3 regions of the Nocardia sp. BMG51109 genome follow, and region 2 is predicted to be linked to each of the others. Evidence: riboswitches for the same ligand, from Rfam matches in the RefSeq annotation. Region 2 holds a riboswitch; each other region holds the start of a gene.
The links. A riboswitch is a leader RNA that binds a small molecule or an ion and turns the genes downstream of it on or off. The one in region 2 is predicted to bind cobalamin.
Positions count from the first base shown of each region.

Region 1 (5,170 bases), 6.7 Mb from region 2:
GCGGGTACACCGCCGTCGGGCGCTCGCCGTGCGGCTTGTTGACGGTGATATCGGCCAGATAGGTGAGGATCTTGGTGCCGCGGTCGGCGGAGGCGCGCTGGGTCAGCAGTTCCGGGCGCTCATCGATGAACGAGGTGGTGACCCGCCCGGCCCGGAAGTCCGGATCGTCGAGCACCGCCTGCAGGAACGGGATGTTCGTCGCCACGCCGCGGATCCGGAACTCGGCGACCGCGCGCCGCGCCCGGGCCACCGCCTGGCCGAAATCGCGCCCGCGACAGGTGAGCTTGACCAGCATCGAGTCGAAGTGCGCGCCGACCTCGGCGCCCAGATTCGCGCCGCCGTCGAGCCGGATACCGCCGCCGCCCGGGCTGCGGTAGGCGGTGATGCGGCCGGTGTCGGGCCGGAATCCGTTGGCCGGATCCTCGGTGGTGATCCGGCATTGCAGCGCCGCGCCGCGGATGCCGATCGCGTCCTGGCTCAGGCCGAGATCGGCCATGGTCTCCCCGGCGGCGATCCGCAGCTGCGCGCCCACCAGGTCGACGTCGGTGATCTCCTCGGTCACCGTGTGCTCCACCTGGATTCGCGGGTTCATCTCGATGAACACATGGTGGCCGCGCTCGTCGAGCAGGAATTCCACGGTGCCCGCGCAGCTGTAGCCGATCTGCCGCGCGAACGCCACCGCGTCGGCGCAGATGCGTTCGCGCAGTGCGGGATCCAGGTTCGGCGCCGGCGCCAGCTCGATCACCTTCTGGTGCCGCCGCTGCAGCGAACAGTCCCGCTCGTACAGGTGGATGACCTCGCCGTGCTCGTCGGCGAGGATCTGCACCTCGATGTGGCGGGGGTTGATCACGGCCTGCTCGCAGAACACCGTCGGATCGCCGAAGGCCGATTCGGCCTCCCGCATCGCGGCCTCCACCGACTCGCGCAGCTGCGACCGGTCGGCGACCCGGCGCATGCCGCGCCCGCCGCCGCCCGCGACGGCCTTGACGAAGATCGGGAACCGCATCGGCTCCGCGGCCGCCAGCAGCTCGTCCACGTCGGCCGACGGCGCCGTGGAGTCGAGCACCGGCAGCCCGGCCTCCCGCGCGGCCGCGATCGCCCGCGCCTTGTTACCGGTCAGTTCCAGCACCCCGGCCGAGGGACCGATGAACGTGATGCCCTCGCGCTCGCAGGCCGCGGCCAGGTCCGGGTTCTCCGACAGGAACCCGTAACCGGGGTAGACCGCGTCGGCGCCGGCCGTCTTGGCGGCCTCGAGGATCTCTTCGATGGACAGGTACGTCCGCACCGGGTGACCGGGCACGCCGATCTGATACGACTCGTCGGCCTTCAGCCGGTGCACCGAGTTGCGGTCCTCGTAGGGGAACACCGCGACGGTGCCGATGCCGAGTTCGTAAGCGGCGCGGAAGGCCCGGATGGCGATTTCCCCGCGATTGGCGACCAGCACTTTCGAGAACATTCGATTAAGGTACCTGCCTCGTCGCGCGGTCCGGACGGCGAATGCGCCTTCGCAGCCAACCTCACAACCCGACCGGGCCGATCAGCGAAGAGGCGAAACCCGCCGGTAACCTCGTCGCCCGCCGTCCCGAGGAATATTCACCCGCCCGCGTGACTTATGCTCGGTACTGCAGCTGGTTCGCTGCGCCCGCGAGTTGGAGCCCCGAGCGCCGGGTGGCAGCGTCGAAACCGGTCCCTAGCGGCCGGCCAGAGGGAACCCGGTGGGAATCCGGGACTGTCCCGCAGCGGTGTGCAGGAACGACCGCCGTCATGAGCACTGGGGAAACCTGGGAAGCGACGGCCAGTAGGAAACCCCGACGGGGAGCGCCTGCGAGTCCGAAGACCTGCCAACTGTGCCGGATACGCCGTATCCGGCGGCCACCGCCTCGTGGATCGGGCGACCGGGCACCAGTGCACACACCGGAGAACTCCGGTGCGACCGAACGAGATGTCGCCCAGCGGCGCAGCGCGGACGGACCAACCGTCTGCCGACCGCTCGGGCCGCTACGCAGCTCGCTCGGCAACTCGGGCTCCGTCCGCTCGGTGAGGGCAGTGGCCAGTGGCTTCCAGCACTGGAGAGAGACTGTGACTGTTCACAACCCTTTCACCGCAACGGTTCTCGGCACGGCGCGGATCGGGCCGCGGCGCGAGTTGAAACGCGCGACCGAGGGCTACTGGGCCGGTCGTCTCGGCGCCGACGAGCTGCGCGCCGTCGGCCGTGAGCTGCGCACCCGGCAGCTGACCGAGTTGACCGCGGCCGGACTGGACTCCGTTCCGGTCGGCACCTTTTCCTATTACGACCAGATGCTCGACACCACGGCCATGTTCGGCGCGCTGCCCGCGCGGGTGGCCGGGATCGCCGACCCGCTGGATCGGTACTTCGCGGCGGCCCGCGGCACCGAGAACGTCGAGCCGCTGGAGATGACCAAGTGGTTCGACACCAACTACCACTATCTGGTTCCCGAGATCGGCCCCGGAACCACCTTCACGCTGCATCCGGACAAGCTGCTCGACGAGCTGCACGAGGCGCGTCAGCTCGGTGTCCCGGCGCGGCCGGTGATCATCGGGCCGTTCACCTTCCTGAAGCTGGCGAAGGGCGCGGAGGACACCGACGACACCGGCGGCATCGCGCCGCTGGACCGGCTGAACGATCTGCTCCCGCACTATCGCGACCTGCTGGGCCGGCTGGCGAACGCGGGCGCCGACTGGGTGCAGATCGACGAGCCGGTGCTGGTCACCGACCTGTCCGATGCCGAGCTGGCGCAGGTGCGCCGTGCCTACGCCGAGCTGGCCGGGGCGGGGCGACGCCCGGCGATCCTGGTCGCGACCTACTTCGGCCGTCCGGGGCCCGCGCTGCCCGCGCTGGCGGATATGGGGGTGGAGGGCATCGCCCTGGACTTCGTTTCCGGCACCACCGTGGACGACGTGGCCGCCGTCCCGGCCCTGGCGGACAAGCTGGTCGTGGCGGGCGTCGTCGACGGCCGCAACGTCTGGCGCACCGACCTCGACCACGCGCTGTCGACGCTGGGCACGCTGCTGGGCAGCACCGGTGCGCTGGCGGTGTCGAGTTCGAGTTCGCTGCTGCACGTGCCGTATTCGCTGGAGCCGGAAACGGATCTGGATCCGGCGCTGCGGTCGTGGCTGGCATTCGGCGCGGAGAAGGTCGACGAGGTGCGGGTGCTGAACACCGCGCTGCACAAGGGCACCGGGGCCATCGCCGAGGAGCTGAGCACGGCGCGCGAGGCCGCGGCGAGCCGCGGGTCCGACCCGCGCCTGCGCAACGAGCCGGTCCGGGCGCGGCTGGCCGCGCTGGGCGAGGACGCCACCCACCGCTCCCCCGCCGCGGAACGCCGTGCGCTGCAACGGGAACGGCTGAAGCTGCCACTGCTGCCCACCACCACGATCGGCTCCTACCCGCAGACCTCGGCGATCCGGCGGGCCCGGGCCGCGCTGCGCAAGGGCGAGATCACCGCCGAGCAGTATCGTGAGCAGATGCGCACCGAGGTCGCCGATGTCGTTGCGCTGCAGGAGAAACTGGGGCTGGACGTGCTGGTGCACGGCGAACCCGAGCGCAACGACATGGTGCAGTACTTCGCCGAACAGCTCGACGGCTTCTTCGCCACCGCCAACGGCTGGGTGCAGTCCTACGGCACCCGCTGCGTGCGGCCGCCGATCCTGTACGGGGACGTGGCCCGCCGGGCGGCGATGACCGTCGAGTGGATCGAGTACGCCCAATCGCTGACCGATAAGCCGGTCAAGGGCATGCTCACCGGTCCGGTGACGATTCTGGCGTGGTCGTTCGTGCGCGACGATCAGCCGCTGGCCGATACCGCGCGGCAGGTCGCCCTGGCGATCCGGGACGAGACGGTGGATCTGCAGTCCGCCGGAATCCGCGTCGTCCAGGTCGACGAGCCGGCGCTGCGGGAGCTGCTGCCGCTGCGGGCCGGGGCTGAGCAGGCATACCTGGACTGGGCGGTGACCGCGTTCCGGCTGGCGACCAGCGGTGTCTCGGATGCCACCCAGATCCACACGCACCTGTGCTATTCGGAGTTCGGTGAGATCATCGGGGCGATCGCGGCGCTGGACGCCGACGTCACCTCGATCGAGGCGGCGCGTTCGCATATGGAGGTGCTCGACGACCTGAACGCCGCGGGGTTCCATCTCGGTGTCGGTCCGGGTGTCTACGACATCCACTCGCCGCGTGTGCCCGGTGTGGAGGAGATCACCGCGTCGCTCCGGTCGGCACTGAAAGCCGTTCCGGCCGAACGGCTCTGGGTCAATCCGGACTGCGGTCTGAAGACCCGCGGACCGGACGAGGTGCAGGCGTCGCTGCGCAACATGGTGACCGCCGCACAGGCCGTGCGCCGGTAACAGCGCCGGGCCGGCCGCGCGACATCGTGGTTCGTGCGGCCGGCCGCCGCGCCGATCCGTTCGGCAGCGCGACCGGTGACGCCGGATCGTCCGGGATGCCGTCGGCCGAAGCCGGATGGGTCGGCCCGTGCCGCCGAGGGGCCGCGGGTCAGGCGGCCCCGACCGGCCGCTGCGGCACACCGTGATAGGCCGACAGCGGGCGGATCAGCGCGTTGGACTGGGACTGCTCGATGATGTGCGCGGTCCAGCCGGTGATGCGGCTCATCACGAAGATCGGTGTGAACATGTCGATGTCGAAGCCCATCAGGTAGTAGGCGGGCCCGGCCGGGAAGTCCAGATTGGGTTCGATGCCGGTGAATTCCGCCATCGCCGCCTCGAGTTCGGCGTACATCCGCAACCAGTCCCCGCCGTCGGTCACCTCCGCGACCTGCTCCAGGGCGGCCTTCATGGTCGGCACCCGGGAATCGCCGCTACGGTAGACCCGGTGGCCGAATCCCATCACCTTCTCCTTGCGGGACAGCTTGTCCCGCAGCCATTCCCGGGCCAGTTCCGGCCGGCCGATCGCCAGCATGGCGTGCATGACCGCCTCGTTCGCACCGCCGTGCAGCGGCCCCTTCAGGGTGCCGATGGCCGCGGTGACGGCGCTGTACATATCCGACTCGGTGGAGGTGACCACGCGGGCGGCGAAGGTGGAGGCGTTGAAACTGTGCTCGGCGTAGAGGATCAGCGAGGTCTCGAACGCCCGCACCAGGCGCGGGTCCAGGTGCCGGTCGGCCCCGGTGGCCTCGCCGAAGCACATGACGAG
Region 1 covers NZ_JAFQ01000004.1:8,423,763-8,428,932, forward strand. The annotation lists gene D892_RS0139410 (pyruvate carboxylase) at 1-1,456, opposite strand, end outside; cobalamin riboswitch at 1,675-1,861, shown strand; gene metE (5-methyltetrahydropteroyltriglutamate--homocysteine S-methyltransferase) at 2,080-4,365, shown strand; gene D892_RS0139425 (bifunctional 2-methylcitrate synthase/citrate synthase) at 4,514-5,170, opposite strand, start outside.
Region 1: it holds a riboswitch for cobalamin, as region 2 does, so the genes downstream of both, metE (5-methyltetrahydropteroyltriglutamate--homocysteine S-methyltransferase) here and D892_RS0108915 (CbtB-domain containing protein) in region 2, are expected to answer to the same signal.

Region 2 (5,170 bases):
GCGGCGTAGTCGCCCGGGCGCTCGGTGGACGCGGCCGCGGTCTTGCAGCGGGCCGCGTCGGAGGTCGGGGTCAGGTCCGGCCGCCGAGTCGGCAGATCCAGCGACCGGCCCGGATCCACCTGCCGCACACCATTTCCTGTCTCGACCGGCAGCCGCTCCCCCGACCTCAGCGTGACCTCGCTGCGCTCCGGACCCACCGAGACATCGAAAATCCTTCCCTGCCAACGTAATCCGCGCACCGTAACGCCCGCACTCAGCTGCGGCGGCAACAACGGATCCAGTCGCACTCGGTCTTCCCGCCACCGCAACCCGGCCAGCCCGCCGGTGAACTCCTGCACGAAACCACCGGCGAGAGTGGCGAAATCGAATGCCGGCGATCCGGCCAGCGGATCGGTGGCGCCCGCCTTCTCCCCGCGCGCCTCGGCGAACTGCCCGAAGGGTTCGCGGACGAACGGGCGGGCCGAACGGTCCAGATAGGTGCCCACCGAACAGCCCGGCACACCGCTCGCGGCCGCATCGATCTGGTGCACCGAATCGGTCATGGCGGGTCCGTCCGGATCGGTGCGCTCGGCGTAGTAGTCCAGCGTCCGCTCCGCCACCTGCGGCGCCATCGGCCATTCGAGCGGATATTGCAGCAGCACGGTGTCGGCCTGTTTGATCCGCGTGCCACGGTAGCCGTCGTACTGCAGGAATATCCCGTCTTGCGCGTCGAACGGCATGCGCAGGTGGTCGGCGACGGCGGTCCACTCCGGTGGCGCGGGGGCACCGATTATGCCCGCGGCCGTGACGGCATTGCGGAGCGCCACGGCCGCAACGCCGTTCGTGTAGGCGCCGTCGTCCACGCCGTTGCTGTATTCGTCCGGTCCGGCGACATCGCGGACGGAGTAGCTGCCGTCCGGATTCGGCGTCGCCCGCGCGGCCCAGAACTCGGCCAGGCTCGACATGATCGGCCAGATGCGTTCGCGCAGGTAACCGATGTCCTTGGTGGCCAGGAAGTACTGCCAGGCGGCGAGCGAGACATCGCCCTGCAGATGGATCTGCGTCACGCAGTGCGGCGGTGACCAGCTGTGGCACTCGCTCCACAGGTCACCGGTGTGCGCACTGGTCCACGGGTAGAACGCGCCCGGATGTCCGAGCCGCCGGGCATTCTCCCGCGCACCGGGCAGGGTCTCGAATCGGTAGTCGATCACCGACCGGGCCAGTTCGGGTCGAAACGCCAGCAGCGCCGGGTACATCCAGATGTCGGCGTCCCAGAAGATCAGTCCGGCGTAGTTGTCACTGCTCAGCCCGGTGGGCGAAATACTGTTGTCCTGCTGCGGATTCGTCGCCGAGTACAGCGCGTAGAGCGCGCCCCGGACCCAGCGCTGCACGTCCGGCCGGCCGGGCACCTCGATATCCGAATCCCACAGCGCACGCCAAGACTTCGCCTGCGCCGCAAGCAGATTCGACCACCCCCGCGCCGCGGCCCGGTGCGCGGCGCCGACCGCGGCACGGCCCGGATCGGGCGCGGTGCGACCGGTGTCGACGCCGACGAACTTGGTGACCTCGTGCGACCGCCCCGAGGCGACATCCATCGTCGCCTGCCTGCCGGATTCCCCCGCCCGAGCCGGGCTCCCGGCATCCAGAACCGACGCCACATCTCCGGTCACATTCGTTGTCCTGGTTCGGAATTCGGCCAGGTACGTGGCGGGGTCCGGGTTCGGCACCGCGATCGGGTCGACGCGGCGCGCCCCGGCGAAGTCGATCCGATCGATGACCGTCAGGCGGCCGCTCCAGTGCGGTGTCGCGGTCAGATGCACCGCGGCGGCATGCTGATCGGTGCGATCGGTGAGCACGTCGTACACCAGGTCGGTGGCGCGGCCGTCGCGCGTGGTCCAGGTCAGCTCGGTCCGCACCAGCCCGCAGCGCAGGTACTGCGTCTGCCGGAAATTCGACACCTGAGCGGACGGCGTTGCGGGCGAGAAGGTTTCGTCGCCCACCCCGACCAGCAGAGTCGACCAGTTCGGCAGCGCCGCGGCGGTCGCCAGTCCGTCGGCGACGGCCGGATCACGCGCGTACAAACCGGCCGCGAACGCGCCGTCGTAGCGCGGCGTATACAGCGGCCAGCCGGTCTTCTCCCCGGTCTCCGCGTAGCCCGTACCGGCGGGCGGTATCCGCAGTCCGAGATAGCCGTTGCCGACGAACGGATGCGCGTCGTAGCCCGCGCCGAACGACGTCGCCGCCGGCGCCCATCCGGGCTGCGTCGATGCACTGTCGCCGGGACAGGGAAAGCCCTGCGGTGCGGCGGGCGCCCGCGGCACCACCACCACGATCGCGGCGACCACCACCACCGCCCCGATCGCCGCACCGATGCCGATCGGCAATCGTGAGCGGCGACCGGATGCCGGTCGGGCAGTTGACGCCACGTCACTCAGGGTGTCACAGTTCAGAGGACCAGAGCGACGGTGACGCGGTAACCCGGTGTGATTCCGGGGCGGTCGCGCCACTGTGATCCGGCATCCGCCGGAGAGCCAGACACCGGCACCGTCGTTGCTAGATCGGCTCGCGGGGACGCGACCATCCCCGAAGGAGGACCACCATGGCCGTTGCGCATACCCCGAGCCGCGCAACCGATTCCCTCGCCGCCGTGCTCGTGACGGTGGGCGTCGTCTTGTTGGCACTGCTCACGCTGTACCTGGTCGGCTTCGATCAGGGCGCGGTCTCCCGCAGCGGGATGTACCTGCACGAGCTGATGCACGACGGACGGCACCTGCTGGGCGTGCCGTGCCACTGACCGGATCGTTCACCACCCTGCTGCTCCGCGGCCTGCTGGCCGGACTGATCGCCGGGCTGCTCGCCGGAACGGTCGGATTCGTGATCGGCGAGCCGAAGATCGAATCGGCGATCACCCTCGAGGAGTCGAGCGCCGAATCCGGCCACTCCCACGGCGAATCGGAGGAACCGCTGGTCAGCCGCGGCGGCCAGAGGTTCGGCGAGTTCCTGGCGCTCGGCCTGGGCGGCCTGGCGCTGGGCGCGATCTTCGCCGCCGTCGCCAACGTCGCACGCCGCCACACCGCCCTGCCCGGGCCGAAGCTGGCCGTATCGCTGGGGCTGTGCGGCTGGCTGGCGATCACCGCGGTGCCGTTCTTCAAGTACCCGGCCAACCCACCCGCGGTCGGCGAACCGGACACGATCAACCAGCGCACCTGGCTGTGGCTGGCGGCCGTGCTGCTCGGACTCGCGGCGGTCGGCGCGGCGGTGTACGTCCATCGGCTGCTCTCGGCACAACCCGGCACGCTGCGACTCGTCGCCGCGGTGGCGGTCTTCGTGATCGTGGTGGCGATCGGCTACATCGCGCTGCCCGGGGTGAACGAGGTGAAGGGGGACTTCCCGGCCACGCTGCTGTGGCAGTTCCGGGTGTCGTCACTGGCCGTGTCGGCGACGCTGTGGGCCGTGCTCGGGCTCGCCTTCGCGACCCTCACCGAATTCGCCGGCCGGAAGAAGGCCGAGGTCTCCGCGTAGGCTCGCGCCTTCTCCGGTCGAACTTGCGCGGCTCCGACCTGCTCGCGGACGAGCCTGACGGCAGGAACATCGGACCCGTGGCCGCGCTGGCCGCCACGGGGCGGGGCGAACTCGAGAAGACTCAGGTGGCCGGGCTGTCGGCGCTGCTGCGCACCGCGCATGTGGGTGGCGGCGGTGCTCGTCGCGGTCGCCGCCCTGTACCGCGCCGACGCCCGGTCCTACTCGGTCAGGACTCCAGCGCGGCATCCAGTTCGATGGTGCCGACGCCCGCCAGGGCCTTGCTGATCGGGCAGCCGACCTTGGCGCCCTCGGCCGCGGCCTGGAAACCGGCGGCGTCGAGGCCGTCGACCTTGCCGCGGACGGTCAGCTTGATGGTGCTGATGTGGAAACCGCCCGCCGGATCCGGGCCCAGGGTGACATCGGCGTCGACGGCCAGGCTCTGCACGGTGCCGCCGGCGGTGGCGATCTGCCCCGACAGCGCCATGGCATAACACGACGAATGTGCAGCCGCGATCAGTTCCTCCGGGCTGGTGGTGCCCTCGGCGGTGTCGGCGGTCCGCTTCGGGAACGACACATCGAACTTGCCGACGCCGGAACTCGCCAGTTCGACCTGGCCCGAGCCGTCCTGCAGACCCCCGGTCCAAGCGGTGCGCGCGGTACGTGTTGGCATCACTGTCCTTTCACAGTCGGAAACGCATTGCCGTCCGCTGTCGAACCTACCGGCTCGTGGCGGACTGCCGTACCTCTTCATGGAGTCGGCTAGGAGAAATCGGGGGGACGGTCACTCGTCCGGACGACCGGCGCCGGGCGCGCCACGTACGGCGTGGCCTGTCCCGGCCGACAGCGACCCGGACGGCCGGAGCCGCCGGAGCCACGGGCACCGGCGGCTGCCGAACAGTGTTGCCGCTCAGATCATGTCGCGGCGGCGGACCAGCCACACCGTGCCACCGACGAACGCCACGACATAGGCGGCCAGGACCACGAACGATGCCGGGCGGGACAGAATGTCGAGAACCCCGGGCGTCGCCGCTCCCCCGGCCGTGCGCATCGCACCGGCCAGCGAGCCGGCGGCGGTGCCGGGCAGATGGTCGGTGATGACCCGGACCGGGGAGAAGATCGCTCCCACACCGCGCAGCAGGTTCTCCACCACCAGCACCCAGACCAGGCCCAGACCGACCGCGAGCGCCGGGCCCCGCGCGAGCGCACCGATCAACGCTCCCGCCAGCGTCCACATGCCGAGAATTGCCGTGCCCGTGGCGATACCGATCAGAGACCGGCCGGCCGACGGCAGCGCCATCGACTCGTGCTGCGTACCGGCGATCACGGCGGCCACGCCGGTGTCGATCACGAAGGCCGCGCATACCAGCGCCACCGCCACCGCCGTCAGCGCCAGCACCGCCCCGCCGATCACATTCGTCCGCGAAGGCCCTTGGGTGAGAACGGTTTTCCAGCTCCCCCAGCCGTATCCGCCGCCGACCACCAGCGCACCGAGCACCAGCATCAACGCACCGCCGAACATCGCCATACCCTGAGTGAACACCTCCGGCACCGCGGCCGGGAGCATCAGATGCAGCAGCACGTCGCGCGGCTGACCGTTCGACATCCGGGAGCCTTCGCCCGAGGTGTAGGCCAGATAGTTGAACAGATAGGCGAACGTGAGATTCAACAG
Region 2 covers NZ_JAFQ01000004.1:1,678,914-1,684,083, forward strand. The annotation lists gene D892_RS0108910 (discoidin domain-containing protein) at 1-2,405, opposite strand, end outside; cobalamin riboswitch at 2,399-2,541, shown strand; gene D892_RS0108915 (CbtB-domain containing protein) at 2,579-2,773, shown strand; gene D892_RS0108920 (CbtA family protein) at 2,764-3,501, shown strand; gene D892_RS0108925 (OsmC family peroxiredoxin) at 3,728-4,171, opposite strand; gene D892_RS0108930 (ABC transporter permease subunit) at 4,409-5,170, opposite strand, start outside.

Region 3 (5,170 bases), 4.9 Mb from region 2:
ACGCCGCGCGGCCAGGACATGATCATCGGGTCGGCGGTGCCGCCTTCCCAGGCTGCGTTGATCTTGTACATCTTGAACGGGGTGTTGAACGCCATCGCCCACCCGTTGGAGAAGTGCGGGTGAGTGGTCTCGGTGCCGAGCTCGTCGAGCACTGTCAGATTGTCGTGGATGTTCTCGGCGACGCCGTTGTACCAGCGGTTTTCGTTCACCGAACCTTCTTGACCGCCCTCGGCGGAGCAGCCGTTGTCCGACAGCGCCACGATCAGGGTGTTGTCGAGCTGGCCGGTGTGTTCGAGGTAGTCGAGCAGCCTGCCGACCTGGGCGTCGGTGTAGGAGGCGAATCCGGCGTAGACCTCGGCTTGGCGGATGAACAGTCGTCGTTCGTCGTCGCTCAGTTCGCCCCAGGGCCTGACGATGTCGGAGATCGGCCACGGCGCTCCGTCCGCGCTGGTCTCGGCGGCGAGGGGATTGATGTCGGGCAGTTGCACCGAATCCGGGACCAGGCCCAGCCGTTTCTGCCGGGCCAGGACCGCCTCGCGGTATTTTTCGTAGCCTTCGTCGAAACGGCCGCGGTACCGGTCGGACCACTCTTGAAACACATGGTGTGGCGCATGGCAGGCGCCGGGACAGAAGTACATCATCCACGGTTTGCCCGGAGCGGTGGCGCTGGAGTCGGCCAGGAACTCGATCGCGCGGTCGGCGAGGTCGCTCGAAAGGTGGTAGCCCTCGCTGGGGCGCGCCGGCGGATCGATCTGGTGGTTGTCGTACCAGAGGTCGGGGTACCACTGGTCGGTCAGGCCGCCGAGGAATCCGTAGAAGCGATCGAACCCTCGTTGCAACGGCCAGGTCCGCTTCGACGCACCCATCGACATCTCCGTGGCCGGCGACAGATGCCACTTCCCGATCGCCATGGTGTTGTAGCCGTGTTCGCGCAGCACCTCGGAGATGAATCCGTTCTCCGGGGGGATCAGGCACGAGGAGTTGGGGAACCCGTCGGCGAACTCACCGACCACCGTCATCGCGTTGGTTCCGGCACTGCGCCCGGTCAGCAGGCACGACCGTGTCGGTGAGCACAGGGCGGTGGTGTGGAACTGGGAGAAGGTGATCCCGGCGTCGGCGATACGCTGCATGTTCGGCATCTCGATCAGGCCGCCGAACACATCCCACGACCCGAAGCCCATGTCGTCCCACACGATGTACAGGACATTCGGCGCGTCCTTCGGCGCGGCCGGCTCCACATACGGGGTCCAGTCCGGGACCGAATCCCGAACGTCGTGGGCGATCTTCCCGGCGAACTCCGCGGCCATGAGCGACTCCCGGCGGTTAGGTGAAATGCTGTGATGGACAGGCGTTCTCAGTCGAGCGCGACACAACGAAATCCGAGGTGGCAGGTGGCGGTGTCCTCGGACTGGCCCTGCCGGGCAGCGGGTCGATAGCGCAGGCAGTAGTTCGGCGCGCACAGATAGGACCCGCCCTTGATCACCCGCCGCGCATACCGCTCACCCGCCTCCGGCACCGGCGACTGCGCGCAGCTGTGCGGTGCGCAGCACGAACCCGTCCGCGAGCCGGCCCGGTGGGTACCGAAGTAGTCGGCGGTCCACTCCCACACATTGCCCGTCATGTCGAACAATCCGAATCCGTTGGGCGGGTAGGTCCCGACCTTGGTGGTGCCAGGATGGTCGCTTTGACCTCGCCCCGGCAGGAACTCCCAGGGAAATCGGCCTATCCAGGTGTTGGCCATCCGCCGCCCGCGAGGCGCGAATTCCTCACCCCAACTGAACGTCGCCTCGTCGAGGCCGCCGCGTGCGGCGAACTCCCACTGCGCCTCGGTGGGCAGCGACTTGCCTGCCCACGCCGCGTAGGCGGCCGCGTCCTGGTAGGCGACCTGAGTAACCGGGTGGTGATCGCGCCCGCTCAGGTCACTGCCCGGACCGTGCGGGTGGCGCCAGTGTGCGCCCGGCACATAGGCCCACCACCGCCGCCATTCGTTCAGCGGCACCGGGCCGCCGGTAGGGCGAAACACCAGGGCGCCAGGAACCAGGTCGGCGGCGCGGGCGCCGGGAAAATCCGTCGGATCGAGGTCGCGTTCGGCGACCGTCACATGGCCGGTCTCGCGCACGAACCGGCGAAACGCCGCGTTCGTCACCGGAAACGTATCGATCCAGAACGGCTCCACCGCGGCCGGACGCACAGGCCGCTCCTCGGGAAAGAAGTCCGCCGACCCCATCACGAAATCACCCCCGGCCACGCGAACCATGTTCTTGCGCGCCGTCACCACCGAACTGCCGCTCACGCTCGAACCTCCCCTGAATCCCGAGGTCAACCCGCTCCCACCATGTCCTTACCCGAGCTTAGGAGATGTTCGAGCGGACGTGGCTCACCCGATCCGGGTGAAATTCCCGTGTCGGGCCGGGCTCGGTCGGGTCGCGGGACGCTCACCGACACGCCCGTATCCGCGAGCGGCTCGACTGCTACTGTGACGGCGCGCTGGTTACCGCCTGTCCGTGACGGGCGGTTCGCAAGAGGGAATCCGGTGGGAATCCGGAGCTGCCCCGCAGCGGTATGTGGAAACGACCGCGGTCATCAGCACTGGGCCGGTAGCCCGGGAAGCGACCGCCAGTAGGCGACGCCGGTCGGCGTCCCGTCCACGAGCCCGAAGACCTGCCCGCGTGACCGAGCCGACGGCGCGGTCCCTTGTCGACTCCGAGGGAGCGGTTGACCAGAGATGAGCTGTACGGCGCGCGCCTGCGTGCGCGCACCCGAGATCGGGACGGCACGGTAGAGCCGGTCCGATGAGAACTGTCGATAGGCGGCGGCTGTCCGTCGCCGTGCTGGTCCCGGTCCTGATCGTGGCGCTGGCGGTGGTCTCCGTCCTCGCGCTGACGCTGGGCGCCGCACATATCCCCTGGCGCGACACCGTGTGGTTCCTGTGGGCCGAACTCACCGGAGGCACCGTGACGGCCGACGATGTGGCCGACTATCGGATCGTCGTCGACTCTCGGTTGCCCCGTGTGCTGTTGGCGGCGCTCGTCGGGGCCGGTCTCGGCGGGGTCGGCCTGTTGGTGCAGGCCATGGTGCGAAACGCGCTCGCCGACCCCTACGTCCTCGGAATCTCCTCGGGGGCATCGGTGGGCGCCACCGCGGTCGTGCTCTTCGGAGTCTTCGGCGCGCTCGGTATCTACGCGCTCTCGACCGCGGCCTTCGCCGGGGCGCTCGGTGCCACGCTGCTCGTGTACCTGATGGCGCGGTCGGCCGCCGGGCTGGTACCGCTGCGGCTGGTGCTCACCGGTACCGCCGTCGGCTACGGTTTCTCCGCGGCGACGACGGTGCTGGTGTTCCTCGCCCCGTACGGAGATGCCGCACGTTCGGTGATGTTCTGGCTGCTCGGCAGCTTGGCCGGGGCAACCTGGCACATGGTGCCCCTGATCGCCGCGGTGGCCGTCACCGGACTGACGGTCATCACCGTGTGCGCACGACACCTCGACGTACTGTCGATGGGAGACGAGGTCGGCGCCGCACTCGGGATGAACGCCTCCCGGTTCCGGCTGCTCCTGTTCATCGTCTCCGCCGCGATGACGGGATGTTTCGTCGCGGTATGCGGGGCCATCGGCTTTGTCGGCCTGGTGGTTCCACATATCGCCAGACTGCTGGTGGGCGCCGGCCACCGGCGGCTCACCGTCGTGACGCCGCTGCTCGGCGCGGTGTTCCTGGTGACCGCGGACCTGGTGGCGAGGACCCTCGTACCACCGCAGGAGCTACCCCTGGGCGCGATCACCGCCGCGGTGGGGGTCCCCGTGTTCGTGCTGCTGATGCGCCGCCGCGGGGCCCTGGTGGAGCACAGCTGATGCGGGTCGACTACGAGAATGTCACGGTCGAGTTCGACGGCGCGACGGTCGTCGACGCGGTGACCCTGGCTGCCGAGCCGGGACAGTTCATCGGCATCGTGGGCCCGAACGGCAGCGGCAAATCCACCCTGCTGCGCTGCCTCTACCGCGCACTGTCTCCGACGACGGGACGAGTCCTGGTCGACGAGACGGATATCTCGGCGATCAGCATGCGGGACAACGCCCGCCAAGTCGCGGCGCTCACGCAGGATATGACCACGCCGTTCGATTTCACCGCCGCCGAGGTCGTCGCCACCGGCCGACTACCGCATACCGCACTGCTGCGCGGCACGCACCGTCACGACCGGGAGATCTGTGCCGCGGCGATGGCGACGGCCGACATCGGTCATCTCGCATCGCGCGGCTTCCTGTCGCTGTCGGGCGGTGAGCGGCAACGGGTTCTGATCGCGCGGGCACTGGCCCAGCAGCCCCGCGTGCTGGTCCTGGACGAGCCGACCAATCACCTCGATGTCCATCACCAGTACAGCGTGCTGTCCGCGGCACGAGATCTGGGCATCACCGTGGTCGCGGCGCTGCACGACCTCAATCTGGCCGCCCAGCACTGCGACCGGATCTTCGTCCTGCACGCGGGCCGGCTCGTGTGCTCGGGCCACCCGGACGAGGTGATCACCACGGAGACGATCACCCGTTGGTTCTCGATCGGCGGCCATATCGTCACCCATCCCCGGCTGGGCGTCCCGCAGATCATCTTCGACGAGGAGGAACGGTAGATGAGATCCACCCGGCTGGTTCCGGCGATGGCCGTCGCGTGCGTGGTCGCCACGACAGCGTGCGGCGCCGACGTGCAGCAGGCCCCGAAGAACACGACCGGCGGACCGGTGACGATCACGAACTGCGGCGCACCGCTCACCGTCGACGGTATCCCCGAGCGCGTGGTCACCAACGACACCGGGATCACCGAGATGATGTTCGCCCTCGGCCTGGCCGACCGGCTGGCGGGCTACACCAGCTACCCCGGTAAGGAACGCGATATCGCCACCTCACCGTGGCAGGCCGACTTCGAACGCGTCACGGCGCTCGGCGACGCCTTCACCCGCGAGGTCGTCCAGGCCGCCGCACCCGATTTCGTCTTCGCCGGCTGGAACTACGGGTTCAAGGAGTCCACGGGCCTCACCCCGGACTGGGTGCGCTCGATCGGCGCGGTGCCGTACCAGCTGACCGAGGCGTGCCGGCAGTCCGGAACGACGCGCCGCGGGGTGATGGAACCGCTCGACGCCCTGTACGCCGACCTGGCCAACCTCGGCGAGATCTTCGATGTGCGCGAG
Region 3 covers NZ_JAFQ01000004.1:6,581,760-6,586,929, forward strand. The annotation lists gene D892_RS0131070 (arylsulfatase) at 1-1,307, opposite strand, end outside; gene D892_RS0131075 (formylglycine-generating enzyme family protein) at 1,355-2,257, opposite strand; cobalamin riboswitch at 2,472-2,684, shown strand; gene D892_RS0131080 (iron ABC transporter permease) at 2,793-3,845, shown strand; gene D892_RS0131085 (ABC transporter ATP-binding protein) at 3,845-4,615, shown strand; gene D892_RS0131090 (ABC transporter substrate-binding protein) at 4,616-5,170, shown strand, end outside.
Region 3: it holds a riboswitch for cobalamin, as region 2 does, so the genes downstream of both, D892_RS0131080 (iron ABC transporter permease) here and D892_RS0108915 (CbtB-domain containing protein) in region 2, are expected to answer to the same signal.